Syntrophotalea carbinolica DSM 2380: one gene and its partner. The protein of the gene in region 1 binds, or shares a complex with, the protein of each later gene. Links are inferred from orthologs where the notes say so. Each region holds a gene or a part of one and is shown on either strand. Other genes may lie near its edges.

What was found.
Region 2: the proteins of PCAR_RS04425 (region 1) and PCAR_RS05685 are in contact, whole or in part, in a solved structure (PDB 8RP0), measured with the Escherichia coli proteins. The link is inferred for Syntrophotalea carbinolica DSM 2380 from one-to-one orthologs.

Annotation. Positions count from the first base shown.
Region 1 is NC_007498.2:868,594-871,631, forward strand. What follows is about bases 1-2,712. They hold PCAR_RS04425 (anthranilate synthase component II), read left to right. Parts: upstream 1-929; coding sequence 930-1,496; downstream 1,497-2,712. Other genes in these bases: trpE (anthranilate synthase component I), read left to right, coding at 1-928; trpD (anthranilate phosphoribosyltransferase), read left to right, coding at 1,519-2,577; trpC (indole-3-glycerol phosphate synthase TrpC), read left to right, coding at 2,574-2,712. Outside these bases: more of trpC, read left to right, coding at 2,713-3,038. UniProt on the Escherichia coli protein: Part of a heterodimeric complex that catalyzes the two-step biosynthesis of 4-amino-4-deoxychorismate (ADC), a precursor of p-aminobenzoate (PABA) and tetrahydrofolate.
Region 2 is NC_007498.2:1,147,282-1,150,514, reverse strand. Bases 176-3,082 are described here. They hold PCAR_RS05685 (anthranilate synthase component I family protein), read left to right. Parts: upstream 176-898; coding sequence 899-2,266; downstream 2,267-3,082. Other genes in these bases: PCAR_RS05680 (aminotransferase class IV), read left to right, coding at 2,263-3,082; PCAR_RS05690 (response regulator), read left to right, coding at 176-793. Outside these bases: PCAR_RS05695 (PocR ligand-binding domain-containing protein), read left to right, coding at 1-73; more of PCAR_RS05690, read left to right, coding at 122-175; more of PCAR_RS05680, read left to right, coding at 3,083-3,099. UniProt on the Escherichia coli protein: Part of a heterodimeric complex that catalyzes the two-step biosynthesis of 4-amino-4-deoxychorismate (ADC), a precursor of p-aminobenzoate (PABA) and tetrahydrofolate.

The DNA of each region.
Region 1 (3,038 bases):
ACAGGGTGTCCTGGCCATCGATCAACTTGTTGAGCGTCTGCGACGGCCGTTGCCGGGAGCCAAGCAAACCTCGGCTGCGAAAAATCCTATATCCTTTTCTTCCAATTACAGTCGCGAGGCATTTATGGCGGCTGTGGAGCGCTGCAAAGAATATGTCCGCGCCGGTGATATCATTCAGGTCGTTCTTTCCCAGCGATTTTCCGGGGTCCTGGGTGATTGCGAGCCGTTTGATATCTATAGGGCTCTGAGAACGCTCAATCCTTCTCCCTATATGTTCTTTTTGCGTTTTGATGACACTCTGGTTATCGGCGCTTCTCCCGAGGTACTCGTGCGTAAGGAAGGAACCATGGCTGAAGTGCGGCCCATCGCCGGTACCCGCCCGCGCGGACGCGATGCTGCCGAAGATCTTGCTTTGGAAAAAGAGCTGTTGGAGGATCCCAAGGAATTGGCCGAACACATCATGCTGGTCGATCTGGGTCGCAACGATCTGGGGCGGGTCTGCCGTACAGGTTCTGTCGAGGTCAGCGAATTGAAGGTTATTGAGCGGTATTCGCACGTTATGCATATCGTTTCCAATGTCCGAGGGCAACTTGCCGACGACCTCGATGCGTTTGATGTGCTGAGTGCGACGTTTCCGGCAGGTACGCTCAGTGGTGCGCCTAAAATCAGGGCGATGCAGATCATTGACGAGCTTGAACCCTCACGTAGGGAAATTTACGGCGGCGCCGTGGGATATTTCTCTTTTTCCGGAAATATGGATATGGCCATAGCCATTCGCACTTTGGTCGTTCATAACGGTAAGATTCATTTGCAGGCAGGGGCCGGAATCGTGGCAGACTCAGATCCGGCATCCGAATACGAGGAAACCTTGAACAAGGCACGCGGTGCCATGAAAGCCGTTGAGATGGCTTGTGAAGGGCTGGACTGACATGTTGTTGATGATCGACAATTACGATTCCTTTACTTATAACCTGGTGCAGTATTTTGCCGAATTGGGTGAAGATGTTGAAGTCTATCGCAACGATCAGATAGATATCGACGGTATCTTACAGCGTGCGCCCGAGCGGTTAGTCGTTTCTCCGGGGCCTTGCTCACCCAAGGAAGCCGGCATCTCCGTCGAGGTTATCAAGCGGTTCGCCGGTCGTTTGCCCATTCTCGGGGTATGTCTGGGCCATCAGTCCATCGGCTATGCCTTTGGCGGTAAGATTGTCCGGGCCGGGTCGCTGATGCATGGTAAGACCAGCCCCATTCATCATGATGGTCGTGAATTGTTCGCCGGACTGCCCAATCCCTTTGATGCCACCCGTTACCATTCCCTGGTGATTGAGCGTTCGACATTCCCCGATTGTCTGGAGGTTACGGCCTGGACGGACGATGGAGAAATTATGGGGCTTCGTCATCGCGAATTGCCTTTGTGGGGGGTGCAGTTTCACCCTGAGTCCATATTGACGGTGGCCGGTAAAGATCTGCTCCGCAATTTTCTTCATTTAGGCTGAGTCACGGTCAATGGGAGGATGCATGATTAGACAGGCCATTGCCCGCGTCGTGGAAGGGCAGAACCTAAAAGAATCCGACATGATTGAGGTCATGAACCAGATCATGGGGGGGGAGGCGACTCCGGCGCAAATCGGAGCTTTGATCGTAGCCTTGCGTATGAAGGGGGAAACGGTCGAGGAAATCACCGGAGCCGCTCGGGTCATGCGGGATCATGCCACGCCGGTCAGGGTTGGACGTGTTCTCGATATCGACCGAGAAGAAATCAACCTTGACCAGGAAACCATGGCAGCGGTTCTCGATACCTGTGGTACCGGTGGCAGCGGTACCAAGTCGTTCAATATCTCCACGACTGTAGCCTTCGTTGTGGCCGCTTGCGGCGTCAAGGTTGCGAAACACGGTAACCGTAGCGTGTCTTCGATGTGCGGGAGCGCCGATGTGCTTGAAGCGCTTGGCGTGCATCTCGATATCGGTGTTGATACCGTGGAACGCTGCATCGCCGAAGAGGGCATCGGTTTTCTGTTTGCGCCGGCGTTGCACGGTGCCATGCGCTATGCCATCGGGCCCCGTCGCGAGATAGGTATCCGCACCATTTTCAATATTCTCGGCCCCTTGACCAACCCTGCAGGCGCCGACCGTCAGGTGCTTGGGGTTTATCGGGAAGACCTGGTTGCTACCTTGGCGGATGTTCTTTGCCGGCTTGGTTGCCGTCGAGGGTTCGTGGTGCACGGCATGGATGGTATGGATGAGGTGACCCTTACTGCTCCGACCCGTATAGCCGATATCCGCGAGGGCAGGTATAGCCTGTCGACCATCGCCCCTGAGGATTATGGCCTGCAACGTTGCCGATTGGAGGATCTTGCCGGAGGTGATGCGCGCCACAATGCCGAATTGGTGCGAGGCATCCTTGCCGGCGAAGCGGGGCCGCGTCGCGATATTGTCTTGCTCAACAGTGCCTTCGCCTTGGTGGCGGCGGGCAAGGCGGACAGCATTGAAGACGGCATGCGTGCAGCTGCCCAGGCTATCGACGAACATGCTGCGCTGGCCAAACTCAATGCCCTGATCAGGATGACACAGCCGTGATACTCGATGATATTTTGAAAGTAAAAAAAGATGAGGTTCGATCTGCAAAGCGAGAGCGGCCTTTAGTCGATTTGAAAGCGCGGTCGTCCGATGCGGGTGCCGTACGTCCCTTCACTCAGGCTTTGAAACGTCGCTCTCAAAACGGGACGGCGGTTATTGCCGAGGTGAAAAAAGGATCGCCTTCCAAGGGGCTGATTCGCCCCGACTTTGATCCTCTGGAGATTGCCCGGTGTTACAGCCGTGCCGGTGCGGCGTGCCTTTCGGTGTTAACCGATGAACGTTTTTTCTTCGGCCGACTCGAATACCTTGGCGCTATCCGCGAGGTGGTTGATCTGCCCCTGCTTCGCAAAGAATTTATCATCGATCCTTATCAGGTCTATGAGGCACGGGTTTTTGGCGCAGATGCTGTTTTGCTGATTGCGGCGGCCTTGGAGGATGCGCTTTTAGCTGATCTGGCCGCC
Region 2 (3,233 bases), 280 kb from region 1 along the record:
GGCCGAAACGACCGACAGCGGTTTACGCATCGTGCTGGCCCTGCCTGAGGCGGAGGCTGAGTCCGCCCCCTGAAAGCCCCACATTTAATTTTATTGACTTGCCATTTGCCAGGAGACCGACATGCCCAAATCACCGCCATTCAAAGTATTCCTGGCTGACGACCATCCGCTTTTGCGCACCGGTTTGCGCATGAGTCTCAGCCGGTTTGCAGATATTGATTTCATCGGAGAAGCCAGCGACGGTTTCAAGGCGGTGGAAAAGATCAAACAGAACCCTCCCGACGTGGCCCTGATCGACGTCGACATGCCCGGCCTGTCCGGCATCGCGGCCGTTCGCATGTTGCGCAAGCAGTACCCGGACATGACCTTGCTGATCCTCTCATCCTACAGCGACAAACACTTTATCGAAGAGGCCATGCAGGCTGGCGCTGACGGCTACGTCCTAAAAAGCATCGACATCAATGAACTGGCCGATCTCATCCGCGCCTTTTCCTGCGGCGAACACCCCATGTCCCCCTATCTCATGGATCTGGCCGTGGACTGGCACGCTTCCGAGCAGGAAGAAGAGAGCCCGGCGGACAAAGACGACGAGTCGGACGCGTTTCTCACCCGCAGGGAACAACAAATCCTCTCCTGCCTTGCCCAGGGCCAGGGCAACAAAGAGATCAGCAATGCCCTGTTCATCAGCACTGAAACGGTCAAAACGCACATCAAAAACATCTTCAAAAAACTGGAAGTCAAAAGTCGGCTTGAAGCTGTCATTGCGGCCAAAGAAAAAAAACTTATCGACTGACATACCGGCCGCACGATTTTTGCCCGTGTGCCGGGCCACCTGCCGCCACCGTTGTGCCGTCAGGTTTCGCCCTGACACCCGCAACCTCAGCCCCCAAATACACTCATGATCTGCTTTCTACACAGCTTTGCACTGGACTCTTTCGATCCGCTGGCGGTCTACCAACGGCTCTATCCCACAGGCCCCGGATTTCTGGAAAGTCAGCAACCGACATCCCGCATCGGGCGCTACAGCATCGTACCGCTACGTCATCAGGAATCGTATCGCCTTGACGAAAGGGGCCTGATGCGCATCGACGGCGACATCGAAACCCGCTTGCCCGGCGACCCCTTCGACACCCTCGACGACATCCTGACCCGCCGCCGACTTTCCTCCAACACCTTTCACCTGCCTTTTGCCGGCGGTTTTTTCGGTTACCTCGGTTACGATCTGGCCGGTTACATCGAAAACCTGCCGCGCACCGCCACGCGGGACCACAACATACCGTCCCTGTGGCTGGACTGGATTGACCTGGCGGCGATATACGACCACCAAAAACGGATCGTCACCCTGGCCTCCCTTAATCCGCGAGACAATCTCAACCAATGGGAGAGATCGATCCGTCAGATATCGCACACTCCGTTGACGACCTCGGGCAAGGATAAAATCGACAATCCGCAACCGCTGATGCAACAGCAGGCATTCGAAGAAAAAGTCCGGCGCGTCAAAGCCTATATCGCCAGTGGCGACATATACCAGGCCAACCTGTCGGTGCGTTTCGAAACCCGCTGCAACCTCACCGCCACGGATCTTTATCAACGGTTGCGGCGCATCAACCCCAGTCCGTTCGCCGCCCTGCTGCGCACTCCGGATGTGGAGATCATTTCCGCGTCGCCCGAACGCCTGGTACTGCTCGAGGACGGCCTGGCCGAAACCCGGCCCATCGCCGGCACCCGTCCCCGCGGCACGACATCTCCGGAAGACCAACGACTGCACCGCGAACTACTCGACAACCCCAAGGAGCGGGCCGAACATATCATGCTGCTGGATCTGGAACGCAACGATCTCGGCAAAGTCTGTCAATCCTCCAGCGTGGAAGTCAATGAATTGATGGTGCTGGAACATTACTCCCACGTCACCCACATCGTTTCCAATGTGCGAGGACGACTGCGCGACGAAATCGGCCCCTTTGCGTTGCTGCGCGCGGTGTTTCCCGGCGGCACCATTACCGGCGTCCCCAAAAAACGCTGCATGGAAATCATCGAGGAACTCGAGCCGGTAGGGCGCGGCACCTATACCGGCAGCGTGGGCTACGTGAGCATTACCGGCAACATGGACTTCAACATTCTGATCCGCAGCTTTCAGAAATTCGGGAACAAACTGACCTATCAGGTCGGAGCCGGCATCGTCGCAGACTCCGATCCGGCTTTCGAGTGGCAGGAATGTCTGCACAAAGGCGAGGCCCTGCGTCAGGCCCTCGGTGCGACATCATGATCGTCAATCTCGACGGCCAATTCATTGCACCCGATCAGGCGACACTGCCTCTGAACGACGGCGCTGTGCTGTTCGGCGACACCCTGTTCGAAACGATCAAGGTGCGTCATGGCGCCCTGTTACGGGTCGACGCACATCTCGACCGGCTCGAGATGTCGGCCGCCCTGCTCGATTTCCCCTGCGACCGCAGCGCCATCGCAACCGCCCTGCAGGAAACAGCTAAACGTCTCCCCTGGCCTGTCGCGCGCCTGCGTCTGACCCTGAGCCGCGGTTGCGGCACCGGACTGCAGGCCCCACCGCCGGACAAGGCCCGGGTCATGGTCACCGCCAACGCCTATCATGAACCCGACCAGACCGAATACAGCAAAGGCGTCAGATGCGTTTTCGCCCCCAACAAACGCGTCAACCCCCTGTCGCACCTGCCGCAGATGAAACGCGGCAATTACGCCGATTGCCTGTATGCCGCCCGCTTCGCCCAGGCCAAAGCCGCCCGTGAAGCCCTGTTCCGCAGCGATGACGGATCCGTTCTCGAAGGCGCCACCAGCAACCTGTTCATGCTCAAAGGCAATACTCTCACCACGCCCGTAGCCGGCGAGCTGGTCCTGGCCGGCGTCATGCGACGACAGGTCATGGACACCGCGCCGGAGCTTGGACTTACCGTTCAGGAAGGCCCCATCTCCATGCAGGCTCTGCTACAGGCCGACGAAGCGTTTCTCACCAACGCCCTGATCGAGGTACTGCCCATCGGTCACATCGAAGCCACCCCTGTAAAAACCGGGGTCATCAGCACAGCCTTGCTCCAAGCCGTGCGCGATTGCGGTGCAGGCAAATAAAAAACCGGCCAAAGCGGCCGAAAAATCCTTGACCGTGGACGATGTTGTCTCTATAATTCACTCCACTTTGCCGAAGTGGTGGAATTGGTAGACACGTCGGTCTCAAAAACCGATGGCTTCTAGCCGTGCCGGTT